One region of the Kitasatospora sp. NPDC090091 genome, then DNA from elsewhere that is predicted to be linked to it. Evidence: riboswitches for the same ligand, from Rfam matches in the RefSeq annotation. Region 1 holds a riboswitch; each other region holds the start of a gene.

Region 1 (4,955 bases):
GGGCGGGCGCCCGGACCGGCTCAGAGCCGGATCACCCCCGCGAGGGGCATGGCGTTGACGCTCTCGTACCGCACCTTGGCACCCGGGTAGGGGGCGTGCACGATCACCCCGCCGCCGGCGTACATGCCGACGTGGTGCATGTCCCGGTAGAAGATCACCAGGTCTCCCGGTCGCGCGTCGGAGAGGCTGACCCGCTGGCCGGCCGACGCCTGGGCCTGCGAAGTGCGCGGCAGGGTCACTCCGGCCTGCCGCCAGCTCCAGTACATCAGACCGGAGCAGTCGAACGCGCGGGGCCCGGTGGATCCGTACACGTAGGGCGAGCCGATCATCCTCACGGCGGCGGCCAGCGCTGCCGCACCGCGCTCGGAGGCCGGTGGGGCGGTCCCGAGGTCGAGCCGGTCGGTGCCGCGGGTGGCGCGCTGCTCGGCCTCGCGCGCGTCCTGGGCGGCCATCCTGGCCCGCTCCGCCTCGCCCAGGCTGTTGAGCAGCCTCTGCGCCTTGGCCAGCCGCTGCTGGATCTGCTGCTTGCTCTCGGCCAGGGCGCGGCGGGTCTGCTCCAGCTCGGCGAGCTTGGCGGAGGTCTCGGTGCGGCGCTGGTCGAGCCGCCGCTGACGGGCCACCACCTCGCGCAGCGTCTCGCTCTGCCGCTCGGCGGCCTGGTCGAGGGTGCGGGCCGTGGCCAGGTACCCCTCGGGGTCGGTGGCGAGCATCAGCTGGACGGTCTGCGCCATGCCGCCGCCGCGGTACTCGGCGCCGGCCACGGTGGCGAGGTCGCCGCGCAGCTGGTTGAGCTCGTCCTGGGCCACGGCGACCTGCTGCTGGAGGGTGCCGGTCTCGTGCTGCAGCTGCTGCTGCGCCTCCTGCGCCGCATTGACCCGCTCGGAGGCCTGCTCGGCCTCGTCGTACAGCTGCTCCACCTGGGCCTTGACGTCCTTGCGGCTGGCCGGCCCGTCCGGCCCCGGGGCGGCCTGGGCGGTGCCGCCCGTCGCCATCCCGAGCACGGTGGTGGCCGCGGCGGTCAGCACCAGCGCACGGGCGAGGGCGTGCGCCCCCGACAGCGGGGAACGGCGGTGCACGGACATGCGACAGCGGCTCCGATCCTGCGGCCCGGCCCCGCGGCCGCACCGGGGTGGGCGGCTCTCGACGGGAGTCCGGTGGCAGACGTTAGCGAGTCCGGGCAAGCGAGTCCAAACCCCTCCCAACCCGAATATTTGACCCGGAATCGGACACCAGGGCGAGCCGCCGGGAAAGCCGCAGGCCCGGCCTCCCCACCTGGGGAGACCGGGCCTGTCGGAACCGACTGCGGATCAGACGCGCACGATGGACGCCAGCGGCATGTTGGAGACCGCCTCGTAGCGCACCGAGGCACCCGGCTTGGGCGCGTGGAGCACCTGGCCGTTGCCCGCGTAGATCCCCACGTGGTGGGCGTCGCTGTAGAAGATCAGCAGGTCGCCGGGCTGGGCCTGGGAGAGGTCCGAGCCGATCCGGGTGCCGGCGTGGGCCTGCTCCTGCGAGGTGCGCGGCAGCGACACGCCGGCCTGGTTGAACGCCCAGACCATCAGACCCGAGCAGTCGAAGGAGTTCGGGCCCGCGGCGCCGTAGACGTACGGGCTGCCGACCTTGCCGGCGGCGATGGAGAGCGCGGCGGCACCGCGCGAGCTGCCCGCGGCGACCGGCTTGGGGGCCGGAGCGGGGTCCGCGGTCGCAGATCCGGAGCCGGAGCCGGAGCCGGACCCGGAGAGGTCGGTGCGGCTGGTGTCGCGGGAGGCGCGGTCGGCGTCCGCCTTCGCCTTGGCCGCGGCCTTCGCAGCGGCGTCGGCCTTGGCCTGCGCCTCGGCGGCGGCCTTCTCCTCGGCCTCGCGGATCGCGCGGCGCTCCTGCTCGGTCAGCGTGTTGAGCAGGTCCTGGGCCTTCGCCAGCTTGGCCTGGACCTCCTCCTTGGAGGCCTTCAGCTGCTGGGTGGTGGTCTCCAGCTCGCCGAGCTTGGCCTGGGCCTCGTTGCGGTCCTGGTCGAGCCTGCGCTGCTGCTCCTGGAGCTCCTTCAGCGCGCCGGACTGGGTGCTGCTCGCCTGGGTCAGCGCCCCGGCCTGGTTGAGGAAGTTGTCGGGGCTGGACGAGAGCATCAGCTGGACGGTCGACGATATGCCGCCGGTCCGGTACTGCTCGCCGGCGATCTCGGCGAGGCCGCCCTGGGCCTCGGTGACCGCGGCCTGCTGACGGGCCACCTTGTCCTGCAGCTCGCCGACCTGCTTCTGCAGCTCCTGCTGCTTGGCCTGGGCGCCGTTGTACTTCTCGGTCGCGACCTCGGCCTGCTCGTTGAGCTGGTCGACCTGCTCCTTGACCTGGTCCTTGGTCGGCGTCGGGTCGGCGTGGGCACCGGACTGCGCGGAGAGGGCGACGGCTGCGGCGGCGACACCGGTCAGGATCGAGACACGGGCGCGGCCGGCGGGCTTGGGACGACGATGGGACGCCACGAAGGCGGACTCCTTCTTCCTACGTCCGCCTACCGGGTGAGCTGACGGGTTCGGGCCGGAAGAAGGCCCTACGACGCCTCACCGGCCGTTCCACCGGCCGACCTGGCGCCGATTCACCCCGGAGGAACATGGTTCCCCGGCTCCGCTCCACAGCGCCCCCGACTACTGGGCTCCCACTCGGACGGGCCTGCGGCCCGACCCGCTGCTTCGCGAACTCGGCGGTAAACCTCCGCCGCCACCCAGGCTGGGTGATCGACTGTGCGGTGGTTCAAGGCCCGACCCTAGTAACAGAACCGTGATCCGTTCAAATCCTTGTCAGAAAAAAGCCGGAACATCATCCATGTTCATTTGTGAATATGACCGGACGTGATCGGCGCCGTACGCGGAGCTGATCGCTTGTCATCGGAACGGACAGAAACCGCGCCACCCCCGGGATCGGGGGTGGCGCGGATCACAGGTCCGTTCGGGGCCCGCGGGGGGGCCTGCCGGTCCGTCAGACGCGGCGGATGGTGTTGATCGGCATCGCGTCGGCCTTCATCACCTTCACCACGTCACCGGTGTGCGGCGCGTGCACCACCATGCCGTTGCCGATGTACATCCCGACGTGGCTGCGGTCGCTGCGGTAGATGATCAGGTCGCCGGGCTGGGCCTCGGCGAGCGAGGGCACCCGGGTGCCGACGTTGCCCTGCGCCTGCGAGGTGCGCGGCAGCGAGACGCCGGCCTTGCTGTACGCGAAGACCATCAGGCCCGAGCAGTCGAAGGTGCTGGGCCCGGTGGCGCCCCAGACGTACGGGGAGCCCTGCTTGCTCATCGCGATGGAGACGGCCGTGCCGGCGTAGCCGCTCGCCTGCGGCAGGCTGCCGAGGTCCGCGCGCTCGGAGCCGCGCGAGGCACGGTCCTCCGCCTGCTGCGCGGCGCGCAGGGCGGCCCGGTCGGCGGCGCTGAGCGAGTTCAGGAGGTCCTGGGCCTCCTTCAGCTTCTTGTTGACGTCCGTCTTGGACTGGTTGAGGTCCTTGGTGGTGCTGTCCAGCGAGGCGAGGACGGCGGCCGCCTCGGCCTTCTGCTGGTCCAGCCGGCGCTGCTGGTCCTGCAGTCCCTTGAGCGCCTCGGTCTGGCTGGAGGAGGCCTGCTGCACGCTGGAGGCCTTGTCCAGGTAGCCGGACGGGTCGGAGGAGAGCATCAGCTGGACCGACGGGTCGATGCCGCCCGTGCGGTACTGCTCGCCGGCCACCGCGGCCAGCCCGCCCTGAAGCTGGGTCATCTCGTCCTGGCCGCGAGCCACCTGGTCCTGCAGTTGGTCGGCCTGCTTGCGGAGCTGGTCGGCCCGCTCCTTGGCGCCGTTGTACTTCTCGGTGGCCTGCTCGGCCTCCTCCTGCAGCTGGTCGATCTGCGCCTTCACGTCGTCCTTCTTGGGCGACGGGGTGGGCGCGGCGTGGGCGGCGACCTGGGCGGAGAGAGCGACCGCGGTCGCAGCGGCAGCGGTGAGCACGGAGACCCGCGCGCGGCTCGGCTGCTTGGGACGGCGGTGGGAGGCCAAGGGACCGGCTCCTTCTTCCAATGGACTCACCCGATCGAGTGAGAATCCGGAAAATAGGTTTGACGCCAGACCCTAGTGAAGATCCAGGCTTTCCGCCACTCCCCCGATGGCGTGAACTCCGGCCGCCCGCCATGACTTCACGAAATCGTCACACGACCGCAAACCGGGCGCTGAGCAGGCGTCACGCGGGTCTGCCCGGCCACTGCGGAAGCCTACGGCCGGGCCAGCCGGTTCAGCAGCAGCACCGACGCGACGGGGCGCGCGCCCGCCTTCCGCACGCCCTCCGCGACCTCCCGGTCGGTGGAGACCACCACGACCGGACGGCCCTGCGGCTCGGCCCGCACCAGGCGGCGGATCAGCTCGTCGGCAGTCTCCCCGGTCCGGCTGAAGCGCACCCGGACTCCGCGCGGCGGCGCCATGATCACCGGCACGTCCAGGTCCTGCCCGTCGAACACGCAGGTGACCTCCGCCTGCGTGCGCTGCGCCAGCATCGCCAGGCCGCCCAGCAGGCGGATCCGCTGCTGCTCCAGCGGCAGCGTCGGATAGCCGGTCTTGGTCACGTTGTAGCCGTCCACCACCAGGTGCACCTGCGGGATCGCCAGCAGCTGGTCCAGCAGCGCCGGATCGTCCTCGGCCAGGGCACGCCGGGCCACGTCGTGCGGCGAGGCCGAGCCCGGCACCACCGCCTCCACCAGGTCGGCCGGGCGGATCTGGGAGACCGGCAGCGCCAGCTCCCGCTGCAGCCCCTGCGCCGACTGCAGCACGGTGTCCAGCAGCAGCCGCAGCCGCATGTCCTCGACGCTGCGCCCCTCGCGGGCCGAACGGCGGCCCTGCTCCACGGTGGTCTCCAGCTCGGAGATCCGGTGCCGCAGCCGCCGCGCCTCGCTCTCGGCCGCACTGCGCTCGGCGGCGGCCTGCGCCTTCAGCGCATCCAGTTCGGCGGA
Region 2 (4,955 bases), on a different contig from region 1:
AGGTGCCGCGCAGTCTGACGTCGTGCCGGATCCGGCCCTCCAGCTGGAAGCCGGCCCGGGTGAGCACCCGCGCGGAGGCCTCGTTGGCCGGGTCCACCCGGGCGGCCAGCCGGTGCAGGCGCAGCGCGCCGAAGGCGAAGTCGCAGAGCAGGGCGGTGATCTCGCCGGCGTAACCGTTGCCCCAGGTGTCCCGGCGCAGCGCGTAGCCGAGGTCGGCGGAGCGGTGGTCGCCGAGGGTGAGGGCGGCGTTGCCGATCGGGGTGGCGTCGGCCGGGTCGTCGGCGTCCGCGCGCCGGGTGACGGCCAGTCGGTAGACGGTCCGCTCCTCCCGCAGGGCCTCCTCCAGGTACTGCTCGATCTGGTCGGCGCAGTCCACCAGATCACGCGGTTCGAAGGGGAGGTAGCGGGTGGCCTCCGGATCGCCGAAGACGGCGTGCAGCGCGTCGACGTCTCCGGGGGTGTGGTGGAACTCCCGGAGGGCGAGGCGGGGGCCGGTGAGGCGGACGGGGACCATGGAGGCAGACCCTACCCGCGCTTTCCGGTTACCGTAAGTGACATGGAAGACGATGACCTGCGGCTCGCCCCGCACACCAGGGCCGCCGAGCTGCTCGCCTGGGCGGAGGCCGAGGGCCGCGCGCCGGTGGCCGAGGCCCCGCTGCGGACGGTGCTGGCGCTGCTGGAGCTGGGTGAGGGCAGGATGCGCGACGGCTGGCCGGAGCTGACCTCGGACGCCGTGGAGCAGCTGCTCCACGAGCGGCTCCACCTCTACGTGCAGCCCGACCCGGAGCAGGACCCGCTGGCGTACGGCGAGGCGGTGCGACTGCTGATCGACCACCAGCGGGCTTCGAAGCGGCTGAACGCCAAGCGGCAGGAGCGGCTGCACGCGGAGGCCGAGTGGCAGGGCGAGGTGGCGGCCGGCCTGCTCCGCCGGGCCGATCTGGTGACCTGGCCGCGGCTGTACGCGCTGCTGCTGCACGCGTACGGGGTGGACGTCACCGACGAGGCCGCGGTGTTCGACTGGCTGTCGGGGTTCCGGGAGCTGGCCGAGGAGGACCGGCGGGCCGCGTTCGAGGCGCTGGCGGAGGCCGGCTGGCTGGACGAGGCGGACCCCGCGGGCTGGGGTCCGGGCCGGGTGCTCTCGGTCGGGATGGCCACCGACGGCGCGCGGCGGCTGCTGGAGCACGGGCTGATGCGGCGCAGCTACCGCAACCTGGCGGAGCTGACGGCGCTGGGCCGGCCGATGCCGGACGAGCTGTCCGGGGACTTCGGGGCGTTCGAGGAGGCGGCGGAGTCCGCCGCGCTGGACCTGTTCGGCTCGTGGACGGTGCCGGGGCTGCCGCGGCTGCTGGTGGCGGAGTTCCCGGAGCTGGCCCCGGAGCCGGGCCAGCAGGAGATCGACGCCTACCTGGCCGGTCTGCCGGCCGAACAGGACGCGGCGGAGCAGGACGCGGCGGAGCAGGACCTCACGGAGCAGGACGCGGCCGAGCAGAAGCGCACCGAGTAGCGCGGACGGCGCGCGGAGACGGAAAGGCGCCCCGGCCGGTACATCGGTACCGGCCGGGGCGCCTTCGTCGTGCCGCCCTCACGGGGCGGCCGCCCCCGGGGGGCGAACCGTCAGGGGGTGACGCCGCGCTGCTCGAACCAGCTCTCCGGGTCGACCGGGGCGCCGCCGTCGGGGCGCACCTCCAGGTGCAGGTGCGGGCCGGTGACGTTGCCGGTGGCGCCGACCTTGCCGAGCTGCTGGCCGGGGACGACCTTGCCGGAGCCCTTGATGATCGAGGAGAGGTGGCAGTACCAGATCTCGGTGCCGTCGGGCAGCGTCTCGACGATCCGGTAGCCGTACGAGCCGGCCCAGCCGGCCGAGGTGATGGTGCCCTGGCCGACCGCGTACACCGGGGTGCCGGTGTCGGCGGCGAAGTCCAGTCCGGTGTGCAGGTGGGCCCAGTAGGAGGCGCTCTGGCCGTAGTGGGCGGAGAGGCGGTAGTCGCGCACCGGCAGGTTGATCGCGGCGAGCTTGGCCTTCTCGGCCGCCTCGGCGGCGCGCTTGGCCTCCTGCTGCTGGACGGCGCGCTTGGTCTCGGCCTCCTTGGCGGCCTGCAGGCGGGCGGTCTCCTCGGCGGCGGTGCGCTGGCTGTCGGCCTGCTGCTGGATCCGGGCGGCGAGCGCGAGGCCCGGGTCCGCGGAGAGCGCGACCGGGGCCTCGTCCGGCGCCTCGACGGCGGGCGCGGCGGCCGGGGTGGCGGAGGCGAAACCGGTGGCGCCCAGGGTGGCGGCGACGGCGGTGACGCCGAGCAGCGGGGCGGTCCCGCGGGTCTGACGCGGCATCCGGTGGCGGTTGGTCTCGGCGGGCTGCGGGGCGGCCTCGTCGTCGGACCCGCCGTACTCGCCCAGGTGGGCGGGCGGCCACGGGTGGTCGAGCAGCTGGGTGCCGGCGGAGGAGCCGGGCAGATGTGCCGGAGAGTGCGTCGACGCCACGGAGGCGCGCTCCTTTCCTTCCTTCGCGCCTACCGGGTTAGCTGACGGGTTCGGAGCAGGAAGGTCTCCTACGGCTGGGCCTGGGCCCGGCCGATTCACCCCAAGGAACGTGGTTCCCCGGCTCCCTGGCCTGCCCGGAGGCCGGCCGGCGGGATTAGGCGACGGCGCACGGTGCCGTCTGGGTACGGCGTTGCGGACCGCGCTGCGTTATCAAACGTTAATCCTAGGAGCCCCCGATTCCAAGCCGTCCGCATGGGACGACAGGACACAGCTCGGACACTACGCGATCCGGTGGGCGATTTGGGGCGTTTGACGACAACTGACACTACCGAACGTGATAGGACGTCAACGAACGACCCCGTGTTTGAGTACTTCTACTCATGTGGACCTCGTTCGACGGCGCGCATCCTGGCGCCATGAACGCACCGATGCAGTCACGCACCACGGCCGCGTACTACGTCCAGGCCGTGCTCTCCTTCACCCTCTCCGCCGGCGCCCTCGCGATCGGCATCGCCTACCTCCCGGTGGGCGCCTGGACCCGCGCCTTCCTCGGGGTCGGCCTGCTCTACACCGTCACCTCCGCCTTCACCCTGGCCAAGGTCGTCCGGGACCGGCAGGAGACCAACGAGATCGTCACCCGGGTCGACCAGGCCCGGCTGGAGAAGCTGCTCGCCGAGCACGACCCGTTCAAGGTCGAGGGCGCCTGAGCCGACAGGCCGGGAGAGCGGCAGACCCCCGGACGCGCCAGGGCCGGGGCCCGGGCCGGGACGCGCGACAGGCTGACGCCGATAGCTTGACGGCTAAGGCTATTAGCCTTAGCTTTATGGGTGTCGGCAGCGCCCGCCGACACCCCGTCCCGGCGGACCGCGGAGGCCCTCATGACCGGCACCAGCACCCCCACCACGCTGTTCCTCGACGTCCCCGGCGGCCGGCTGGCCTACGACGACACCGTGCAGGGCGACGGCCTGCCCGTCGTCCTGCTCCCCGGGATGCTCGACAGCCGGGCCGCCTACCGGCACCTGCGCCCGCTGCTGACCGCGGCCGGCCGCCGGGTGATCACCATGGACCTGCGCGGCTTCGGCGAGTCCTCGATCGCCTGGGACGACTACTCGCCGGCCGCCATCGCCACCGACGTGCTCGCCCTGCTCGACCACCTCGGCATCGAGCGGGCCGTGCTGGCCGGCAACTCCTACACCGGCGCCACCGTGGTCAAGGCCGCCGGGGACGCGCCCGAGCGGGTCGCCGGGATCGTCCTGCTGGACGCCTTCGTCGAGAACCTGCCGCCGACCGCCCTGCAGCGCGCGATGTTCGGCGTGATGGGCACCCTGCTGGTGCACTCGCCCGCGTTCTGGGGCCTCTACCACCGGAAGATGGCCTACCCGGGCCCCAAGCCGGCCGACTTCGACGGCTACGTGGACGGCCTGGTCGCCGCGATGCGCACGCCGGGCCGCAAGGCCGCGACCCGCGGCTACGTCCGCGGGGAGTCCGCGCCCGCCGGCTGGACCGCCGCCGTGACCTGCCCGGCGCTGGTCGTCATGGGCAGCAAGGACCCCGACTTCCCGAAGCCGGAGCTGGTCGCGGACCGGCAGGCCGCCGCGCTCAAGGCCCGCAAGGTGATGATCGAGGGGTCGGGCCACTACCCGATGGCCGACCGGCCGCAGGCCACCGCCGACGCGCTGCTGCCCTTCCTCGCCGAGCTCGCCTGAAACCGCCGCCGACCCACCGCGCGGTCCCCGCGCACCACGCCGACCCGGGCGCCCGCGTGCGCCGAACCCCACCCCGGAACCACGGAGGCCGCTCCCCATGCCCCGCGTAGGACTCACCCCCGAGCAGGTCGTCGACCACGCCCTCGCCCTCATCGACGAGCAGGGCGCCGAGGCCCTCACCCTGGCCGCGGTCGCCGCCCGCGCCAAGGTGGCCACGCCCTCGCTGTACAAGCACGTCAGCGGCGGGCTGGCCGAGCTGCGGCGGCTGGTGGCCGTCCGGGTCACCGGCGAGCTGGCCGACCGGCTGGCCGGGGCGGCCGTCGGCCGGGGCGGGGACGACGCCGTCGCGGCGGTCCTGCGCGCCTACCTCGGGTACGCCACCGAGTACCCGCACCGCTACCACGCGCTCCCGCAGGCGCCGCAGCCCGACGACGACCTCGCCCGGGCGGCCGCCCGGCTGGTCGGCGTGATCGTCGCGGTGCTCCGCGGGTACGGGCTGGAGGGCTCCGAGGCGATCCACGCCGCCCGGACCGTCCGCTCGGTGGCGCACGGCTTCGCCTCGCTCTCCATCGGCGGCGCCTTCCAGCTCGCCGAGGACCTCGCCGTCACCGAGGACCGCCTGATCGCCGTACTCACCGGGGGCCTGCGCGCCTGGCCGGCGCCCTGACCCGGGGCCGCCCCGGCGCACCGGAGCGCCGGAGCGGCCCCGGAAACGCCGGAGGGCCCGGAGCGTGATCGCTCCGGGCCCTCCGGCGTGGTGGTGGGCCTAACAGG
Region 3 (4,955 bases), on a different contig from region 1:
CGACGACGTCGCGGGCGACATCGTCGAGAAGCTGATGTACCGCCACCCGCACGTGTTCGGCGACGCGCAGGCCGAGGGCGCCGCCGAGGTCGAGGCGAACTGGGAGGCCCTGAAGGCCGCCGAGAAGTCCGGGCGCGAGTCGGTGCTGGACGGCGTGCCGGCCGGGCTGCCGTCGCTGGCGTACGCGGCGAAGCTGGTCTCCCGGGTCCGCCGGGCCGGGTTCACGGGCGTGCCGGACGCGCCGTACGCGCTGCCGGCCGAGCTGACCGCGGAGTCGACGGGCACGCTGCTGCTCGCCCTGGCGCAGCGCGCGCACGACGCGGGCGTGGACGTGGACGCGGCGCTGCGGGCGGCCGCGCGCGGCTACCGGGAGGCCGTCCGCGCGGCCGAGGGGCTCAAGCCCGAGTAGGCCGGAGCGGGCACGGTCGGACGGGCCTCGCCCCGGGAGGTGCCCGGCGGCATGCTCAGACGCGCGCCGCCTCCTCCACCGGCCGGCGCGGCTGCGGCACGACCACCTCGCCGATGGCCTCGCCGACCAACTGCAGCAGCTCCGCGAGCCGCTCCAGGTCGAGGTGGTCGGGCAGGTCGGCCAGCGAGACGATCCGCTCGCCGTCCGGGCCGGCGACGCAGAACAGGTCGATCGGCCCGAGGTGCTTCTCGGCGGTGTCGACGAGGGCGGCGACGTCGCTGGGGCGCCGGACGTCACCGCAGACGCCGACGACCGGACAGCCCGGCCTGTCGAGCTCGGTGGCGAGGTCCTCGGCGATGCCGACCTGCTCGTCCGCGATGAGGACGCCGGCGGCGCCGGCCGCGGTGAAACGGCGCGCGAGGTCGGCCCCCGACCCGCCGTCGAGTACCGCGATCACGACGACTGCCCCGGTGACCCGCATGGTGCGCTCCTCCCTGGTGGGCGGCTCCGCACCGGCGCCCACACACGTGCTTTGCGGAGGATCGTAGGCTCGTCCCGATCCTCCGCAACAGGAATTACCCCTCAGGTGACCAGGCTCACGCCTGCCGTACGGGCGATCTCCACCGGATACGGTCGACCCATGCCAGTTCAGCCCGATCCCGCCCGCCCGTCGCTCTTCACCTGGGAGTTCGCCGCCGATCCGTACCCGGCGTACGCGTGGCTGCGGGAGCACGAGCCGGTGCACCGCACGACCCTGCCGAGCGGGGTGGAGGCCTGGCTGGTGACCAGGTACGCGGACGCCCGGCAGGCGCTCGCCGACAGCCGGCTCTCCAAGAACCCGGTCCACCACAGCACGCACGCGCACCGCACCGGCCGGGTCGGCATCCCGGGCGAGCGGCAGGCCAACCTGATGACGCACCTGCTGAACATCGACCCGCCGGACCACACCCGGCTGCGCCGGCTGGTCTCCAAGGCGTTCACCCCGCGCCGGGTGGCCGCCTTCGAGCCCCGGGTGCAGCAGCTCACCGACCGGCTGATCGACGGCTTCGCGGCCCGCGGCAGCGCCGACCTGATCCACGAGTTCGCCTTCCCGCTCCCCATCTACGCGATCTGCGACCTGCTCGGCGTGCCCGCCGAGGACCAGGACGACTTCCGCGACTGGGCGGGCATGATGATCCGCCACGGCGGCGGCCGGCGCGGCGGCGTGGGGCGGGCGGTGAAGCGGATGCGGTCGTACCTGGCCGAGCTGATCCACCGCAAGCGGGCCGACCTCGGCGACGACCTGATCTCCGGGCTGATCCGGGCCAGCGACCACGGCGAGCACCTGACCGAGAACGAGGCCGCGGCGATGGCCTTCATCCTGCTGTTCGCCGGGTTCGAGACGACCGTCAACCTGATCGGCAACGGCACCTACGCGCTGCTGCGCAACCCCGGGCAGCGGGAGCTGCTGCAGGACTCGATCGCCCGGGGCGAGACCGGCCTGCTGGAGACCGGGATCGAGGAGCTGCTCCGCTACGACGGGCCGGTGGAGCTGGCCACCTGGCGGTTCGCGACCAGCCCGCTGACCATCGGCGGGGTGGAGATCCCGGTGGGCGACCCGGTGCTGGTGGTGCTCGCGGCGGCGGACCGGGACCCGGCGCGGTTCGCCGACGAGAACACCCTCGATCTCGCACGGACGGACAACCCGCACCTCGGCTTCGGGCACGGCATCCACTACTGCATCGGTGCCCCGCTGGCCCGCCTGGAGGGCCGCGCCGCGCTGGCCACGCTGCTCACCCGGCTGCCCGATCTGCAGCTCGCCGAAAGCCCGGAGAATCTGCGGTGGCGAGGTGGTCTGATCATGCGTGGACTTCGTGAACTTCCTGTCGAATTCACTCCGGAGAACGCGGAGAAGAACCCCGTCTGATCACGGGCCGGAACCGATTGCAGCGGCCGGCGCGTCCTCCGGCCGGCGGCTCGACACGCTGACACGGCGTCGCCGAGCCGCCCATTCAGGGGGGTTGAACCGCCATCAATCCGGACATACCGCCTCCGTTGGTAGGCGATCGACCGTGTGCCGTAATTTCTGTGTGATATCGGCGATATGAGCTTGTGATTGGTGTGAGGATCTGTCTACTCTCCCTGCAGTTCGCAGCTGCGGACCTCGTGCGCGGAACGCCGAATCCTGCCCGCCGCGCCACGGGAAACCGACCAGAACCCTGGGCAGGGGCGGGGGACCCAGGTTTGTTGCCGTCCTCCACGGCTTGGGGTGAAGCCGCAGTCGCGGGCAGAACGCCTCGCGACACGCGGCCGGGCCACCTCCCGGTCCGAACCCGACAGCTCACCTCGCAGGCGTGCGGAGAGGGACGTCTTCATGCTGTTCGTTGGAACTGGCCGCCACCGCCGCCGCACCCAGGCCGAGAAGGCCATCGCCGTCGCCGGTGTGGCCGGCGTCGGACTCGCGATGCCGCTCCTCACCGCCACCGGCGCCTCGGCGGCCCCCGTCTCCACCTGGGACGCGGTCGCCCAGTGCGAGAGCGGCGGCAACTGGAGCATCAACACCGGCAACGGCTTCTACGGCGGTCTGCAGTTCACCTCCAGCACCTGGAAGGCGTACGGCGGCACCGCGTACGCGCCGCAGGCCAACCAGGCCAGCAAGGGGCAGCAGATCTCGGTGGCCGAGAAGGTCCTCGCCTCGCAGGGCCCGGGCGCCTGGCCGGTCTGCTCCAAGCGGGCGGGCCTGAGCAAGGGCGGCGCCGCGGCCGAGGTCGACACCGCCGTGGACGCCAAGCCCGCGGCGCAGCAGCCCGCCGCGCCGAAGCCCGCCCAGTCGAAGCCGGCTCAGAAGCCCGCGCAGCCCGCTCAGAAGCCGGTGCAGCAGCAGGCCCCGAAGCCGGCCGCCCAGCAGCCCGCGCAGCACGACGCCAAGGCCCCGGGCTTCTCCGGCCAGGGCGGCTGGGACGCCGACGCGAAGGTGTACTGGTACCAGAACGACGGCGCCTGGTACTGGACCAGCCACCAGAGCGTGTACCAGCAGCACACCGCTGACTACGCCCCCCAGGCCGCCGTCCAGTCCGCCGGCCAGGGCGTCGGGTACATCGGCCAGGGCGACGCTCCGACCCCCGTCCACGCCGACCCGGCCGCCCAGCAGCAGCGCACCGGCCACGGCTACACCGTCCAGGCCGGCGACACGCTGGGCGGCATCGCCGCCGCCCAGGGCGTGTCCGGCGGCTGGCAGTCGCTGTACGACGGCAACCGCGGCACCGTCGGCGGCGACCCGGACCTGATCATCCCCGGCCAGGTGCTCAACCTCGGCTGAACCGCCGTCCGCTGAACCCGGGCCACCGCCCGGCGCGGACGAAGGGGGCCGGATACGTCCCCCTTCGTCCGCATCCGGACCGCTTTCACGGGGCAACCAGGTGAACTACCGGTGGGTAGTGCGGCCACACGCTGAGACGGACCCATGGCCGACGTGGCCCCGAGAGCCCGTGCGGTTAGGCTCTGGTCGTAACGACTCCGCAATCGTCCGGCCGACAGCACCCACCGTCAGCCGGACCTGCTTCCGCTAGGAGATGCCTCGTGCCGTCCATCGATGTCGTCGTAGCCCGTGAGATCCTCGACTCGCGTGGCAACCCCACGGTCGAGGTCGAGGTCGGCCTCGACGACGGCAGCACCGGCCGTGCCGCTGTCCCGTCGGGTGCCTCCACCGGCGCCTTCGAGGCGCTGGAGCTTCGTGACGGCGACAAGAACCGCTACTTCGGCAAGGGCGTGGAGAAGGCCGTCCTGGCCGTCATCGAGCAGATCGGCCCGGAGCTGGTCGGCTACGACGCCACCGAGCAGCGCCTGATCGACCAGGCCATGCTCGACCTGGACGCCACCCCGGACAAGTCCTCGCTCGGCGCCAACGCCATCCTCGGCGTCTCCCTGGCCGTGGCGCACGCCGCCTCCGAGGCCAGCGACCTGCCGCTGTTCCGCTACCTGGGCGGCCCGAACGCGCACGTCCTGCCCGTCCCGATGATGAACATCCTCAACGGCGGCTCGCACGCGGACTCCAACGTCGACATCCAGGAGTTCATGATCGCGCCGATCGGCGCGGAGTCCTTCTCCGAGGCCGTCCGCTGGGGCGTCGAGGTCTACCACACCCTCAAGGGCGTCCTGAAGGAGCGCGGCCTCTCCACCGGCCTCGGCGACGAGGGCGGCTTCGCCCCGAACCTGGACAGCAACCGCGAGGCGCTGGACCTCATCACCGAGGCCATCCAGAAGGCCGGTTACGTGCCCGGCCGCGACATCGCGCTGGCCCTGGACGTCGCCGCCTCCGAGTTCTTCAAGGACGGCGCCTACCAGTTCGAGGGCAAGTCCCTCTCGGCCGCCGAGCTGATCGAGTACTACGCCGAGCTGGTCGCCGCGTACCCGCTGGTCTCCATCGAGGACCCGCTGGACGAGTCGGACTGGGACGGCTGGAAGGCCATGACCGTCAAGCTGGGCGACAAGGTCCAGCTGGTCGGCGACGACCTGTTCGTCACCAACCCGCAGCGCCTGGCCAAGGGCATCGAGACCGGCACCGCCA

The links. A riboswitch is a leader RNA that binds a small molecule or an ion and turns the genes downstream of it on or off. The one in region 1 is predicted to bind cyclic di-AMP.
Region 2: it holds a riboswitch for cyclic di-AMP, as region 1 does, so the genes downstream of both, ACIPSC_RS05600 (M23 family metallopeptidase) here and ACIPSC_RS00975 (NlpC/P60 family protein) in region 1, are expected to answer to the same signal.
Region 3: it holds a riboswitch for cyclic di-AMP, as region 1 does, so the genes downstream of both, ACIPSC_RS17025 (transglycosylase family protein) here and ACIPSC_RS00975 (NlpC/P60 family protein) in region 1, are expected to answer to the same signal.

The regions. Positions count from the first base shown of each region.
Region 1 covers NZ_JBIVDY010000001.1:214,531-219,485, reverse strand. Annotated here, with positions in the region: gene ACIPSC_RS00980 (NlpC/P60 family protein) at 21-1,082, opposite strand; gene ACIPSC_RS00975 (NlpC/P60 family protein) at 1,308-2,474, opposite strand; cyclic di-AMP (ydaO/yuaA leader) riboswitch at 2,485-2,639, opposite strand; gene ACIPSC_RS00970 (NlpC/P60 family protein) at 2,968-4,011, opposite strand; gene ACIPSC_RS00965 (NYN domain-containing protein) at 4,224-4,955, opposite strand, start outside.
Region 2 covers NZ_JBIVDY010000002.1:570,951-575,905, reverse strand. Annotated here, with positions in the region: gene ACIPSC_RS05610 (GNAT family N-acetyltransferase) at 1-514, opposite strand, end outside; gene ACIPSC_RS05605 (hypothetical protein) at 557-1,504, shown strand; gene ACIPSC_RS05600 (M23 family metallopeptidase) at 1,615-2,475, opposite strand; cyclic di-AMP (ydaO/yuaA leader) riboswitch at 2,488-2,646, opposite strand; gene ACIPSC_RS05595 (YiaA/YiaB family inner membrane protein) at 2,892-3,182, shown strand; gene ACIPSC_RS05590 (alpha/beta fold hydrolase) at 3,354-4,181, shown strand; gene ACIPSC_RS05585 (TetR/AcrR family transcriptional regulator) at 4,279-4,848, shown strand; tRNA gene ACIPSC_RS05580 (tRNA-Ile) at 4,940-4,955, opposite strand, start outside.
Region 3 covers NZ_JBIVDY010000008.1:340,475-345,429, forward strand. Annotated here, with positions in the region: gene ACIPSC_RS17010 (MazG family protein) at 1-409, shown strand, start outside; gene ACIPSC_RS17015 (SDR family NAD(P)-dependent oxidoreductase) at 465-890, opposite strand; gene ACIPSC_RS17020 (cytochrome P450) at 1,050-2,315, shown strand; cyclic di-AMP (ydaO/yuaA leader) riboswitch at 2,588-2,757, shown strand; gene ACIPSC_RS17025 (transglycosylase family protein) at 2,763-3,707, shown strand; gene eno (phosphopyruvate hydratase) at 3,968-4,955, shown strand, end outside.